One region of the Paenarthrobacter sp. NPDC090522 genome, then DNA from elsewhere that is predicted to be linked to it. Evidence: riboswitches for the same ligand, from Rfam matches in the RefSeq annotation. Region 1 holds a riboswitch; the other holds the start of a gene.

Region 1 (7,817 bases):
TGTGAGATGCGGTTGGTGGAAAGCACGACGGCGGCAATCACCACGCCGGGCAAGGTCACCAACCACCAGGCCGCCACCAGGTAGTCGCGGCCTCCGGCCACGAGGGAACCCCACTCGGCGGCCGGTGGTGGTGCGCCGAAGCCAAGGAAGCTCAGGGACGAAATGGAGAGCACGGCCATACCGAATTCCAGGGCGGACAACGCCAGGACCGGTCCAGCGGCGTTGGGAAGGACATGCCGGAGCAGGATGTTGTGCCAGCGGACACCGGCCGAGCGCGCCGCCTCAACATACACGGCCGTATTGACGCGCAGCGTCTCGGCACGCATGATCCGGGCGAAGTTGGCCACACTCGCCACGCCTACGGCGACGGCAATGTTGATGGTCCCGAACCCCAGGACCGTGATCAAAGCCAGCGAGAGCAGCAGGCTGGGGATGGCCAGGAGCACATCCATGACGCGCATGATCACATCGTCCACCCAGCCCCGGAGTGAGCCGGCAAGCAAGCCCAACGCAGAACCCGCAACGAGTCCGACGGCCACGGCAACCGCGGTGGCCGCCAGGGATGTCGCCGAACCGTGGACCACGCGGGAGAACAGATCGCGGCCCAGGCTGTCCGTGCCGAACCAGTGCTCGGGCGAAGGTGCCTTGAGCCGTGCCGAAGGAACGCCCGTGTCTGGCGGCCAGGAGGTGAAGGCCGTCGGGACCAGGGCCCAAAGGATCACGAGCGCGACGACCAGTACGGACAGCACCAGGCCGGGACGTGCCGCGGCTGCCCTCGCCAGTCGCCCCGCCCGGGGGTACTTCGCGGCCACGCCCGACGCCGGGTGGACGGCTGCTGCGTCTTCCCCCAGGCCGGAAGGCGGCAATGAAGGAGAAGCCGGTAGAGGGCTTTCCACCCGGGTATCAAGTTGCTGCGACATGCTGGCCCTCCTAGGCCTTGGCTCCGCGCGCGGTGTTGATGCGCGGATCCACGAGTGGGTAGATCAGATCGACAATCAGACTGGTGACCACAAAAATGGCAGCGGCCAGGACAACCAAGGTCTGAACCACGGGGATGTCCCTGCTGTTCACCGCTGTGACAGTAAGCCGGCCGATCCCTGCGCGGGAAAACACGGTCTCACTCACCACGGCTCCGGCCAGAAGGTTGCCCACCAGGATGCCCAACATGGTCAGCGTGGGAATGGCCGCATTCCGCAGGGCATGGCCAAAGTTGATCAGTGCTTCGCTGGCTCCTTTGGCCCTGATTTGCTCGATGTATGGCTCCCCGAGTGTCTGGTGAAGGCTGCGCGTGAGCAACTGGGCGATCACCGCTGAGGTGGGTATCGCCAGAGTCAACGCCGGCAACACCAGGCTCTCAGCGCCGTCGTTGCCGATCGCAGGGAACAAACGCAACCGGAAGGAGAAGAACTGAAGCAGCAGCAGGCCGATCCAGAACGTGGGCACGGCGATTCCCAGCGGTGGGAGCGAGGAGAATACCGTGCGGATCCAGCGGTTGCGGCTGAACGCCGCAACCACTGCCAACACGCTTCCGAGCACCACAGCCAACGCGAAACCGGCGATGGCCAGCTTGATGGTTTCCGGCATCACTTCGGCCACCGTGGTCGTGGCAGGCACGCCGTTCTTGATCGAGACCCCGAAGTCCAATTGCAGGGCTTTCACCAAGGCAATGAAGTATTGCTCGTGGATTGGCCTGTCCAGTCCGTACTCGCTACGCAGCTTGGCCACGAGCGCAGGGTCCACGGCGTTCTGTTCGTCGCCGCTGGCCATGATGCTCACGGCGTCGCCGGGCAGCAAGTACAGGATCAGGAAGGACACGGTGTAAGCGGCCCAGAGAACGAACGCTCCCTGCAGTAACCGACGGCCGATGTAGCGGATCATGGGATGCCTACTTGCTCAGCCAGGCGTCGTAGAAGTCCAAGCGGCTGGACGCCTCAAACTTGAGGTCGTGGACCTTCCCGCTGGCAGAGATCGTGGTGGAGAGCTCGTACAGCGGGATGGAGTGTGCATCCTTGATCAGGGCCTCCTGGGCCTGGTCCACCAGCTTTTGGCGGGCATCCTTGTCCAGGGCCGCGGCCTGCTCGCCCAGGGTGTCATCAACGGGGAGCTTATCGCGGAGGTTGCTGCCACCGCGGGCAGTGTTGGAGGCAAAGACCGTGCGCAGGACGTCCGGGTCGCTTCGGGTCAGGTTGCCGTAGGAGAAGTCATAGGTCTTATCCGCCTGGGCAGCCGTGACATCGGCGATCGTGGTGAACTTCAACTGCAGGTCAACGCCGATTTCCTTGAGCTGCTGCTGGATGAGTTCCAGGACTTCCTTTGGTGACTGCCAGTAGGTGACCTTGAAGGAGAGCTTCTCGCCGTTCTTCTCGCGGATGCCGTCCGCTCCGGGCTTCCATCCGGCGTCGTCCAGGAGCTTTTTGGCACCGTCCGGATCGTGGGCCAGCAGCGAACTGTAGTCCTTGAAGTAGGGGGTGGTGTGGGACAGGACGCCCTTGGCAGGCTGGTCCGCCTCCGTGAGCAGCGTCTTGGTGATTTCTTCGCGGTTGATGGCCTTGGAGATGGCCTGTCGGACCGCGGTCTCCTTCAACTTGGGGTTGGACTCGTTGGAGTACAGGTTGTAGACGACTCCCGGGTTGGCCCGGGTTTCGTTCCAGAAGCCGTTGCCACTGAACAGTCCGATGTCCGCGGCCGAGATCGCTGCCGTCGCGTCAATCTGCCCGGACTGCAGGCTGCCCGTGCGGTTGCCTGCTTCCGGGATGATCTTGAACGTCACTGTGTCCAGGTACGCCTCGCCCTTGTTGCTGTTGGTGGAAGACGGCCAGTTGTAGCCTGCACGGCGTTCGAGCACGGCTTCCTTGTCCACGGTGTAGCTCTTGACGTTGAACGGACCCGAGCCGGAGAACTTTCCGGCGCAACGGTCTGCTTCGGAGAGCTTGGCCGAAGCCGGAGACAGGAGCCCCAGGGTGAACGTGGACGTTGCCTGCAGGAACTGGGCGTTGGGCTTGGAGAAGTCCACCACAACGGTCTGCGGATCCTTGACGGTGATGGCGCTGACATCGCTCAGGTAGGTGGAGCCCAGGGTTGCCTTGGCGCCGAGGGCCTTGATGGCTTCGAAGTTGGTTTTCACCGACTGGGCGTCGATGGCAGTCCCGTCCGCGTAGCTCGCGCCGGTGCGCAGGGTGAAAGTGAAGCTGGTGGCATCAGCGTTGTTCTCGAACTTCTCGGCCAGCCACGGCACGATTTCGCCGGTCTTCGGGTCCTGCGAGGTCAAGGAGGCCACGGTCTGGCGGGCAATCGCGATCGCGTCGTTGTTGCCTACCTGCTGCGGGTCGATGCAGCCACGGTCAACGGAAACAGCGAAGTTCAGGTTCCCACCCGGAACGGGCGAGGACGCGGCACTTTGCTGCGCACCGGCGTCGGCCCCTCCACCGCAAGCGGAGGCCAGGAGCGCAATGGCTCCCAGGACGCCGGCGACGGCGGCGGGTTTCTTTCCGCGGCCTGCTGGGGCCGGTTTGGGGAGTCTCATGCGACGTCTTCGCTTTCGGTGAGTTGGGTGCTGGTGAGTGAACTGCGCTGGGTCAGCGGCGCACGGAGGCCGAGGTTTTCGCGGAGGGTGCTGCCTTCGTATTCGGTGCGGTACACGCCGCGGTCCTGCAGCCTGGGAACGAGTTCATTGACGATTTCGTCCAGGCCGGAAGGAACGATCCACGGGGTGATGTTGAAGCCGTCCACCGCCCCGGTGTGGGCGTATTCGGCAAGCTTGTCGGCGACGTCATCGTAGGATCCCACCAGGCCACGGCCATTGAGGCGGGACCTGGCGGCGACGAACTGCCGGATGGACAAGCCCTTGTCCTTGGCTTCCTCACGCCACTGGGCAGCGAGCTCCTTGGCGCTCTTGCCGTGGAAGGCGTTGCCGCGGGTGGGGTTGGTGACGTCAACCACCGGGTCGATGTCCGGGAGGGGCCCGTCGGGGTCGTACCCGGCCAGGGTGCGGCCCCAGTACTGTTCCAGGTAGGCGATGGCCGTTTCCGGACCCACCTGTTGGGAGCGGACCCATTGGTGTTTCTCTTCCGCCTCGGCGGACGTGGCTCCGAGGATGAATTCCTGGCCGGGGAAGATCTTCACGTCATCGGCCGGGCGGCCTGCTTTGAGGGTACGGGCGACGATGTCTTCGCGGAATTTCTTCGCGTCCTCCAGTTCGGGGTGCGCCGAGAAGATCACGTCGGCGTTCCGCACGGCGAAGTCCCGGCCATCGGGTGAGTCGCCGGCCTGGAACAGCACCGGGTGGTGCTGGGTGGAGCGCGGGAGGCGGCCGGTGATCTCGACGTCGAAGCTTGCATCCTTGCGGTGCACGGGTGTGATGCTGTCCTCGCGGAGCCAGCGGGCGTCGTTCCGGGACCCGGCGATTGCGCCGTCGGCCCAGGAATCCCAGATCGCTTTGGCCGTCTGGACGAACGCTTCGGCACGGATATAGCGGTCCTCGTGCTTGAGGAACCCGCCGCGCCGGAAGTTGGCGCCGGTCCATGCGTTGTCCGTGGTGACGATGTTCCACGCGGCCCGGCCGTCGGACAGGAGGTCCAGGCTGGCCAGGCGGTGGGCGAGGTCTGCGGGGTCGTTGTAGGTGGTGTTCTGGGTAGCCACCAGGCCGATGTTGGTGGTGATGGCTGCCAGGGCAGCGAGGGCGGTCTGGGCGTCCGGGCGCCCTGCGACGTCAAGGTCGTGGATCTTGCCGAGGTGCTCGCGGAGGCGGAGCCCCTCGCCCAGGAAGAACGCGGTAAAGAGACCCCGTTCAGCTGTCTGGGCCACGCGGCGGAAGGATTCGAAATCGGTCTGCGAGCCGCTGGCTGCGTCCTTCCAGACCGTGGTGTGGTTGACGCCCTGGAAGAAGACGCCGAACTGGATCTGCCCGTTGCCTGCGATGCGGTGGTGCTTGGTCATGGGTGAGCTCTCTTGTGGTTTCTGTGATGAGTCGGCGTCGGTCAGGCCGCGGCAAAGCGGTTGGCCGGGCGCGGAAGCTGGAACGTTTCCCGCAGCGTGGTGCCCGGTTTGAGAGGCGTCACCAGCCCGGTCTTGTGTAGAGCCGGCAGCACTTTGTAGGCCAGTTCGGGGAGGTCGACGTCCAGGACAGCAGGCTTGAGGCGAACGCCGTCTGCCGCTGCGAACAGCGTGGTGAGCACTTCCACCAGGCCTTCGGCGCTTCCGGCGTAGCGGGCTCCACTCCGCCATTCCTCGTGGGCGTCCAATTCGGCCAAGCGCTCCTCGGCCGTCTGTCCGCGGGCGTCCAGAATGACGTCCAGCTCTACCAGTGTCCGCTGTGCGCCCGCCGCTGCTGCCGCGTGGGCCGCCTGCGGAAGCGCCTCGACAGTGGTTGCGGATGCCAAGGCAACGTCTGCCTCGACGGCGGGAATGAGGTCCGCGGGGGCAAATACCACCAACTGCCCCTGCAGGGGACGGGGGATGATGGACGGTCCCTTAACTGAGAAGCGGTTACCTTCGAAGTCGGCGTAATGCAGCTTGTCCCGGTCGAGGTAGCGGCCCGTGGACACGTCCCGGATCACGGCGTCATCTTCCCAGGAATCCCAGAGCCTGCGGCTGGCTTGGACCACATCGGCTGCCTCGGCCGCGACCTCGTTCTCTCCCAGCGGCGTGCGGCCCACGGTGCGGGCTTCCTCCAGCAGGTTCGCGGTATTCACCAACCAACCGGCCCTGCCCTGGGAGGAGTAGTCCAGGCTGGCGAGCTGGGTTGCGATGTGGAATGGCTCGGTGAAGAGCGTTCCTGCTTCCGGAACCAGGCCCAGGGAGCCCGTGAGTGGCGCTGCGAACGCGGCGCGCTGAATGGCGTCGATACGCGTTGGGATTCCTGTGCTGTCGGCATCCACGGCCCGGGTGTCCTTGAACGTGGCAAGGTGAAATCCCGCGATATCGGCGGCCTGGACAGTCTCACGGATCCGAAAGCCCCCCAACAGCGCCTGCGGATCGTGGAGCGCCTTTCGCCACGCAGCCGGGTGGGCTCCATCGCCGTCGAGCTCCAGCCCAACAACGCGTGAACGGAATTCGGGTACAGAATTTGAAGGCATGTTCTCTCTTTTCAGAGGCCGCCGCGCGGCCGGTTGACATTCACTTGCCGCAAACGCGGCCAGGTCTGTTTCCGGAGCACCCCGCCACCTAATGCCTGAGGGTTGCCGCAGCGCGAGCCGGTCCTTGGCGCGCTGACTCTTGACCTGGAACTGAATCTAGAAGCACCTCCAAGGAATGTACAAACGCCCTGACGCGGGGCGTCAACGCGGGAAACATCGCGTCAACGGGCTGCCAAGTTCGTCATTTTCCACTCCGGCCTGTACCCCCGCGTGACGATGCGTTGCGTCGCGTTGAGCCGCATGTAGCGACGCCTGACGTGTTGCTCAACGCTTTTTGGCGCGCGGTTTTCCTGCCTCCTAGCGTGGGCGGCATGACCGTCTACGAATCAGTCCTCGATGCCATCGGTGGCACTCCCCTGCTCCGTTTGAAGAAGCTCGGCGCGGGCGTCCGGCCACGCATTTACGCGAAGCTGGAGTTCCAGAACATTGGTGGCAGCGTCAAGGACCGCGCTGCACTGTCCATGATCCGCGCAGCTGAACAGGCCGGACTCTTAAAGGCTGGCGGGACGGTGGTTGAAGGAACCAGCGGTAATACCGGGATCGGGCTGAGCCTGGTGGCGGCACAACTGGGCTACCGTTCGGTGATCTTCGCTCCCGCTGCCACTGCAGCGGAAAAGGTCCGGCTGCTCCGGGCTTTCGGGGCAGAAGTGCACCTGGTGGCCGACTTCGTGCCGCGCTCACACCCGGACCATCTGGCGAACCGAGCGGCGGCCTTTGCAGCCTCAACCCCGGGTGCCTGGCTGGCACTCCAGTACGACAACCCGGCCAACCCCGACGCGCACTTTGCCGGCACAGGACCTGAAATATGGAAAGACACTGAGGGTGCGGTGACGCATTTCGTTGCGAGCGTCGGAACCGGAGGGACCATCAGCGGCACCGGCCGCTACTTGAAGGAAGCCAGCGACGGCCTGGTCCAGGTCATTGCGGCAGACCCTGAGCACTCCCGCTACGGTGGCGGCAACGGCTCACTCAAATACACCGAAGGTGCCGGTCACCCCCTTCACCCGGCCTCCGCGGAGGACATCTGGCCTGAAGCGTTCGACACCACCTTGGTGGACAAGTACTTCAGCATCAGCGATCGCGACGCCATCTTCACCGCCCGCCGTGCAGCACTCGAGGAAGGGCTGCTCATTGGCGCCACGGGAGGCACAGCCTTGGCGGCGGCTCTGGAACTTGCAGCCACCTTGGATGAAAGCCACACCATCGTTGCGGTCATCCCCGACTCGGGCAGGAACTACCTCTCCACCTATTTCGACGACGCGTGGCTCACCTCGCTCGGCTTCCTGGAACCGACGACGCCGGACGGAACCATCCGCTCGCTCCTCACCGGTGCGCCTGCCGGAGTTCATCTCCTGGCGAACGGCCTGACAGCGGCGGAGGCCGCCGTCGAACTTCACACCCGGTCGCTGGGGCCAAGCGAGCCGGCGTTCCTGGTGCTGGACCGTGGCGATAGCTTTGGAACCGTCCACCCGCGCGAAGTTGTGGGTGTAGTGACCCTGGAGTCGTTGTCCTCGGTGGATGACGCAGCTCCTGCTGCTTCGGCGGCTGTTGCTTACAGGACCGTCGCGGTCGGCGTCCCCGCCTCGGAGACGCCTGACCTGACGGAAGTAGCGGCAGTCCTGGTCGACGGTCGGATCGCCGCTACGCTGCGCTGATCCTCATCCGGTGAAACCGTGGACCTGT
Region 2 (7,817 bases), on a different contig from region 1:
GTTGCGCACCAACACGGTCTCGGGCAAGACGTTCGTCATGCACGCCACCGCACCGGCAGCGGAGGGCGAGCACCCGTTCCCCGGCGAAGCGGGGCTCTGATGCCCCCGGTCTTTGCCCACGGAGCACTCCGCCTGTACCTTCTTGCCTTGCTGGAGGCAGCGCCCAAGCACGGCTATGAACTCATCAAGGCCCTTGGCGACCGCTTTGGCGGCACCTACTCCCCGAGCGCCGGAACCATCTATCCCCGGCTGGCCAAACTCGAAGAGGAAGGGCTGGTGGCTACCGAGACCGAAGGCAGGCGCACGAAGTACCTGATCACCGACGCCGGCCGCGCGGAGCTTGACCGCCGGCGCCAGGAACTGGCCGATGTGGAAGACACCATCTCGGCCTCCGTCAGGCGACTCGCCGACGATCTGCGGGCAGATATCCGAAGCAACATGCAGGGCCTGCGGGCGGACCTGGCGGCGACGGCCGAAGCTGCGCGGACCAACGCCAGGACGGCCACCTCGGCGCCGGGCCGGCCCTCCGGATACTCACCCGAGGGCCAGCGCATCCTCAAGGAAGCCGAGCTCATGGTGCAATCATTCAGGGACGATGTCCGCGTGGAGCTCAGGAAGCACGGCGCTTCGCACCCGCTCTCCCCCGTGACCTTGGAAACAGTGCGCACCGTGCTGGACCAGGCCCGGATCTCCATCCGAAATTCGCTGCACGGCTGACCAGCACCGTCCCGGTTCGCTAGCCCATGCCCGGATGTGCGAAACTGGAGGGCAGCTTTATTGAGTATCAATCATTGAAGGAGGCCAGCTATGAGCAAGCGTGCACGTAAGCGTCGTGACCGTAAGCGCGGCGGCGCGAACCACGGCAAGCGCCCCAACACCTAAGCACAGGCTTAGCGTCAAGGCTTAACCGCAAGGGCCCCGGAAACCATCAGGTTTCCGGGGCCCTTGGCGTTCAAGGTCCAACCAGCATCAAGGGGCCAAACTCAAGCGTCCACCGGCTTGATCGAATGGATCCTGTCCAGAATGGAGTTCTTGAGGTTTTCCGGCGCCGATTCGGTGCAGGAGCGCTTGACCATGGTGCGGATGAGGCACTCGAGGTCGTACTGCTCGGAGCATTCCTCGCAACCGTCCAAGTGCTGCTTGATCTCGCTGAGGTCCTCGCGGGTCAAGGCGCCGTCGAGGTACTCATAAATACGCTGCATCCGCGTATCGTCGCAATCGCCCAATCCCTGGCAGTCGCTCATTTCTCTTTCTCCTGATTGTTGCTACCGGCCGAGGCCTGGTCTTCTGTCTGGGCACTGAAGCCCCGTTCGGCGGCATAGTCCGCCAGCATGTCCCGCAGCATCTTCCTGCCGCGGTGAAGGCGCGACATCACGGTACCGATGGGGGTGTTCATGATTTCGGATATCTGCTTGTAGGCGTACCCCTCGACGTCCGCGAAATACACGGCCAAGCGGAACTCCTCCGGAATGGCCTGCAACGCGTTCTTCACATCCGAATCCGGGAGATGGTCCAGGGCTTCGGCTTCAGCTGAACGGAGTCCGGACGAGGTATGGGACTCCGCTTTGGCCAACTGCCAGTCCTCGATCGTGTCCGAGTTGGACTGCAGCGGCTCGCGCTGGCGCTTCCGATAGAGGTTGATGTAGGTGTTCGTCAGGATCCGGTACAGCCAGGCCTTGAGGTTGGTACCCGGCTTGTACTGATGGAACGCCGAGAATGCCTTGGTATAGGCCTCCTGGACCAGGTCTTCGGCATCGGACGGGTTCCGCGCCATGCGCATGGCCGCCGAGTACAACTGGTCTACGTACTGCATGGCGTCGCGCTCAAAGCGCGCCCGCCGCTGTTCGGGTGTCTCCTTGGCAGGATCGACGTCGGCTGCCGCCCCGGCGTCGTCCAGCCCGCCGGCTGCCTGGTCCATGGCCGTTGCGGCCGGTTCAATGGTGCTCATCGAAGCCAAGTCTACTGTCAGCTTCAGGGAATCCGGCTGCGCCGGTACCCGGGCGCCCAGTAAATCCAGACGGTCCTCAACCAGGGTCAAAAAACCAACTCCGTTCGCGAAGCGGCAAACACCATGCCGCAGCCCGGTCTTCACCGCGCCTGATGTTCACAACGGGTCCCGGTGGGTAATTATTCCGCAAAGGTGCAAGACTAGAGCAGACTGCACCCCTTGAACACAACGCTCAGTGACTTTTGTGGCAAGCCATCCAGGAGGCAAGACATGTCAGTAATCCGTTTTCTCGCGCGGCCCATGCTCGCGTCCAGCTTTGTCATCGCAGGTTTGGACAAGCTCAAGAACGCGGACGATACTGCCCGGCAACTCTCGCCGGTCCTGCGCCGTGCCTCCGAGTCCCTGCCGTTCCCGGCTGATGAGAAGGTCCTCGCGCGGGTGATCGGCGGCGCGCAGCTTGGCGCCGGCGCCCTGCTCGGCTTGGGTAAGCTCTCACGTTTCGCAGCCACCGTCCTGGCCGTGACGTCCGCACTGAACACCTATGTCGAGTGGCGTTCGGCAGACATCAGCACCAAGGAAGCCCGCGGCGCGCGCCGGGCCCAGCTTTTGAAGAACATCTCCCTCACGGGCGGCGTGCTGCTGGCATCGGTTGACACCGAGGGACGCCCCAGCCTGGCATGGCGCGCCGAACACCTCGCCACGGACGCCCGCAAAGCAACGGGCAAGCAGATCAAGCGCGCAGACAAAGCAGTTCGCAAGGCCGTAGATAACGCAGTTGGAGCATAAGGAAGCATGACAGGTACCACCGCAGCAAACGCCGGCCCGAAGAACGGCACACCCCTCCCCCTGTGGCCAGCACCCTATGCCACGGTTCCGGTGGATGCCACGGTGACGGTACCGGGATCCAAATCACTGACCAACCGATTCCTGGTCCTGGCTGCGTTGGCCGACGGACCCTCCCGCCTGCGGGCACCACTCCATTCCCGGGACTCCGTGCTGATGATCCAGGCCTTGCGCCAGCTCGGCGCGACGGTCACCGAAGTACCCGGCGACGGCGATTACGGCCCGGACCTGGACATCACACCGATGGATCCGTCCGTCGCGGGCGGCGAAACAGCGATCGACTGTGGACTCGCGGGAACGGTCATGCGCTTCGTCCCACCCCTGGCGGCCCTGCGCGCCGGCGTCACGGTGTTCGACGGCGACCCCCACGCCCGCAAACGCCCCATGGGAACCATCATCGAGGCTTTGGTCGCACTCGGCGTGCCCGTCCGCAGCGAAGGCGGCAGGACGCCGTCGGCCCTTCCGTTCGCGGTGGAGGGCTCGGGCGAAGTCCGCGGCGGGCACCTGGTCATTGACGCCAGCGCTTCCTCCCAGTTCGTCTCGGCCCTGTTGCTTGTTGGCGCCCGCTTCACGGAGGGGCTGCACCTGGAGCACGTCGGCAAGCCGGTGCCCAGCCTGGACCACATCAACATGACGGTCGCAGTCCTGCGCAGCGTCGGTGTCCAGGTGGACGATTCCGTCCCCAACCACTGGCGCGTGGCCCCCGGTCCCATCAGGGCCTTCGACCAGCGCATCGAACAGGACCTGTCGAACGCCGGTCCGTTCCTCGCGGCAGCACTTGCCACGCGCGGCACCGTCCGGATCCCCAACTGGCCCCTCGAGACCACCCAGGTGGGTGACCTGTGGCGGAGCATCCTGGCATCCATGGGCGCTGAGGTGTCGCTGGAGAACGGAACCCTGACGGTCAAGGGCGGACCCGAGATCCTGGGCGCCGATTTCGACGAAACCAGCGAGCTCGCCCCTACCGTCGCCGCATTGTGCGCGCTGGCCACGGGCCGCTCCCGCCTCACCGGCATTGCGCACCTCCGGGGCCATGAGACAGACCGCCTTGCCGCACTGGTGGCCGAAATCAACCGACTCGGCGGAAACGCCGAAGAGACGGCCGACGGCCTCATCATCCACCCGGCCGCCCTTCATGGCGGTGTAGTCCACAGCTATGCGGACCACCGCATGGCCACGGCCGGGGCCATCCTGGGCCTCGCCGTTGAGGGCGTTCAAGTGGAGGACATCGCAACAACGTCGAAGACCATGCCGGAGTTTCCGCAGATGTGGGCAGCGATGCTCGGCCGGACCCCGGCTGAGGCTTCATCGGGCGGGGCCACGAGCTGACCATGGGCCGCGACGCACGCTCCTGGGACGAATCGGACGTACGGATCCGGCCCAACAAGAAGGGTTCCCGCCCCCGCACCAAGGATCGGCCCAGCCATGACGACGCCGTGATCGGCAGGATCATCACGGTGGACCGCGGCCGATATACCGCAGTGGTTGGTGAGGACACCGACAATGAGCGGGTGGTCATTGCCGCACGTGCCCGCGAACTGCGCCGGAACCCGGTGGTCCCGGGTGATTTCGTGGCACTCGTGGGTGATGTTTCCGGTGGCCCGGACACGCTCGCGCGGCTGGTCCGCGTCGAGGAACGCCGGACGCTCCTGCGCCGCAGCGCGGACGACACCGATCCCATCGAGCGCGTCGTGGTGGCCAACGCGGACCAATTGGTGGTGGTTGTGGCTGCAGCGAACCCGGAGCCTCGCACCGGCTTCATCGACCGCGCACTGGTAGCAGCCTACGACGCCGGCATCGAGCCGCTGCTCCTCGTCACCAAGGCGGATGTCAAGGATCCTGCCGAACTGCTGGCCAATTACCTCAGCCTCGACTTTCCGGTCATCATCAGCCGCACGGCGGATTCGCAGGCCTCCGGCATCGATGCACGTTCAGACGACGGGCTCTCCGCCCGTTTGGACAGCGACGCCGTCTCCCGCCTGCGTTCCCACCTCGACGGCAAGGTAACCGTCATGCTGGGACACTCCGGCGTGGGCAAATCCACCATGGTCAATGCCCTCACAGGAGCCGAACGGGCGACCGGTGGGGTCAATGCCGTCACCGGGCGCGGACGCCACACTTCCTCCTCCGCCCTGGCCCTCAAACTGGCGGACGCTCCTTCCGGCAGTTGGATCATCGACACCCCGGGCATCCGTTCATTCGGCCTTGCCCACGTTGATGCCGGCCGCATCCTGCATTCCTTCCCCGACCTGGAGCCCGGCACGGAAGCCTGTGACCGTGGCTGCAAACATGACGCGAGTGCAGTGAACTGCGGGCTGGATGAGTGGGTCAACCAAGGCAATGCCGGCCCTTCCGGCGTGGCCCGCCTGGCTTCGCTCAGGCGCCTGCTCGGTGCCGACCCCCGCCTGGAGGCCAAGGAAACCAAGGAATTGGGCACCGTCAACTGAGGGTCGGAGCCTCACCTCCCCCGGGGCGTGGAGGATTCACGATAGTTTGGTGGCATGACCCAACCCGTTTCCAGCTACAACGATGACTTGCGATTGGCCCACGTCCTGGCCGATTCCGTGGACGCCCAGACCATGGACCGGTTCAAGGCCCTGGACCTGCAGATCGAAACCAAACCCGACCTGACGCCGGTCACGGATGCGGACAAGGCCGCTGAGGAAGCCATCCGCGGACAGTTGTCGCGTTCACGCCCCCGTGATGCCGTCCTCGGTGAGGAATTCGGAAGCAGCGGCCACGGTTCACGGCGCTGGGTCATCGACCCCATCGACGGCACCAAGAATTTCGTCAGGGGCGTCCCCGTGTGGGCAACCCTCATCGCCCTGATCGACGAAGGCGAACCCGTGGTGGGCGTGGTCAGCGCACCAGCCTTGGGCAAGCGCTGGTGGGCGGCCAAAAGCATGGGCGCCTACATGGGCCGCTCGTTGGCCTCGGCCACCCGGCTGAAGGTTTCCAACGTTTCCACGCTCGCGGATGCGTCCATGTCCTACTCGAGCCTGTCCGGCTGGAAGGAGCGCGGGAACCTTGACGAGTTCCTCGGCCTCACCGAGGACATTTGGCGTACGCGCGCCTACGGGGACTTCTGGTCCTACTGCCTGGTGGCAGAAGGCGCCGTTGACATCGCCTGCGAGCCCGAACTGAACCTCTATGACATGGCGGCCCTCGTGCCGATCGTCACGGAGGCGGGCGGCCGGTTCACTTCCCTTGAAGGTGAGGATGGCCCCTTCGGCGGCAACGCACTGGCAACCAACTCGATCCTGCACTCCGAGGTCCTGAAACGCCTCAATCCGGGAATCGACGATCTCCTCTGAATTTTCGACGGCGGACACCTCCCCTGGGAGGTGTCCGCCGCACTTTATTCGCCAAATCCGCCCTTTCCGCATCCTGCGTAACAATGCGCTTAACAAAGTGGACGGCTTTGTATCCGGCATGCGGGGTGCCTTAATGTCTACTACAGGTCACGAGTGCCAGCGCTAAACCCCGGTTTGCTGGCCGGCAACCCTCCATTCGCGGTGGGGTGCCCCGGGTGACGACCAGGCCGGTCCGGAACGGATACGGCAAGCGCGGATCCCCCGCAAGGGGGTCCCTCTTGAGTGAGGTCCCATGAGCACTGTTACGTTCGAATCCACCGTCCTTCCCACTGCCACGCAGGAAGCCGCGGCCGCCAGGCCCCTTGCCGCCGTGACTGGCGCCGAACTGCAGGCGCCCCTGATCCAGGGCGGCCACGTCCGCTACGCCAACCTCGACTACGGAGCTTCCGCGCCGGCGCTGACCATCGTGTCCGCGTACCTGAACGAGGTCCTGCCGTACTACGCGAGCGTGCACCGCGGAGCCGGATTCGCGTCCCAAATCAGCACGTCCGTCTATGAAAACTCCCGCGAGATCGTGCGCGACTTCGTGGGCGGGCGCCCCGATGACTCCGTCATCTTCACCCGTAACACCACCGACTCCCTCAACCTGCTGGCCGGCTGCCTTCCGCAGATCGACGGTACGCCAACCGGCGAAGTCCTGTACCTGGACATCGAACACCACGCCAACCTGCTGCCGTGGCAGGGCGTACCGCACCGCAGCGTCGTAGCCGCTTCCACGCTTGCTGCGACCCTCGCCAACCTGCGCCACGAACTGGCCCAAGGCGGAGTCTCCCTGCTCGCGGTCACCGGCGCCTCCAACGTGACAGGTGAAATCCTGCCCATCGCGGAACTGGCCTCCCTTGCCCACGAATTCGGTGCCCGCATCGTGGTGGACGCTGCCCAGCTCGCCCCGCACCGCCGGATCAACATCGCCGAAGCGGACGTCGACTACGTGGTCTTCTCCGGCCACAAGCTGTATGCACCCTTCGGTGCCGGCGTAGTGGTAGGCCGCCCCGATTGGCTCGACGCCGGAACGCCGCACCTTGCCGGCGGTGGCGCAGTCCGTGAAGCCCGCCTCGACTCCGTCAGCTGGGCGACAGGTCCGGCCCGCCATGAAGGCGGATCCCCCAACGTCCTTGGCGCCGCCACCCTGGCCCGCGCCACGCAGGTCCTGGCCGGCCTTGACCAGCAGGCCTGGCACGACCACGAGGCCGCCATCCGCTCCTACCTTGTGGAGGGCCTGCAGGCCATCGAGGGGGTCACCGTCCACCAGATCTTCAGTGATTCCACGGACACCATCGGTGTGGTCAACTTCTCGGTGGAGGGATTCGACGCCGGTCTGGTAGCCGCCTACCTGTCCGCGGAACACGGAGTGGGCCTTCGCGATGGTCGTTTCTGCGCACACCCGCTCCTCAAGCGCCTGGGCCTGCCGTCCGGTTCCCTGCGCGCCAGCTTCGGCGTGGGTTCCCGGCTGGAGGACGCCGCCCGGCTGCTTAAGGGAATCCAGGAACTGAAGGGCACCGGGCTGGGCTGGGACTACGTGGTGGACGAGGGCCGCTGGGTTCCGGCGAACGACCACCGCAGCTATCCCGAATGGGCCCCCAACACGCCCGGTACCGCAGGCGCTGCTCCCTGCACCGTGGACTGACCGCACTTTGCCGTGACCCGGCCAG

The links. A riboswitch is a leader RNA that binds a small molecule or an ion and turns the genes downstream of it on or off. The one in region 1 is predicted to bind S-adenosylmethionine.
Region 2: it holds a riboswitch for S-adenosylmethionine, as region 1 does, so the genes downstream of both, ACIQT2_RS03175 (aminotransferase class V-fold PLP-dependent enzyme) here and ACIQT2_RS21005 (LLM class flavin-dependent oxidoreductase) in region 1, are expected to answer to the same signal.

What each region holds. Positions count from the first base shown of each region.
Region 1 is NZ_JBIVXL010000022.1:41,399-49,215, forward strand. It holds gene ACIQT2_RS20985 (ABC transporter permease) at 1-920, opposite strand, end outside; gene ACIQT2_RS20990 (ABC transporter permease) at 931-1,878, opposite strand; gene ACIQT2_RS20995 (ABC transporter substrate-binding protein) at 1,886-3,523, opposite strand; gene ACIQT2_RS21000 (NtaA/DmoA family FMN-dependent monooxygenase) at 3,520-4,935, opposite strand; gene ACIQT2_RS21005 (LLM class flavin-dependent oxidoreductase) at 4,977-6,074, opposite strand; SAM riboswitch class IV at 6,110-6,219, opposite strand; gene ACIQT2_RS21010 (PLP-dependent cysteine synthase family protein) at 6,446-7,789, shown strand.
Region 2 is NZ_JBIVXL010000002.1:223,970-231,786, forward strand. It holds gene ACIQT2_RS03130 (DUF4097 family beta strand repeat-containing protein) at 1-100, shown strand, start outside; gene ACIQT2_RS03135 (PadR family transcriptional regulator) at 100-717, shown strand; gene ACIQT2_RS03140 (50S ribosomal protein bL37) at 808-882, shown strand; gene rsrA (mycothiol system anti-sigma-R factor) at 984-1,244, opposite strand; gene ACIQT2_RS03150 (sigma-70 family RNA polymerase sigma factor) at 1,241-2,038, opposite strand; gene ACIQT2_RS03155 (DoxX family membrane protein) at 2,219-2,734, shown strand; gene aroA (3-phosphoshikimate 1-carboxyvinyltransferase) at 2,741-4,120, shown strand; gene ACIQT2_RS03165 (ribosome small subunit-dependent GTPase A) at 4,123-5,238, shown strand; gene hisN (histidinol-phosphatase) at 5,293-6,105, shown strand; SAM riboswitch class IV at 6,251-6,364, shown strand; gene ACIQT2_RS03175 (aminotransferase class V-fold PLP-dependent enzyme) at 6,398-7,792, shown strand.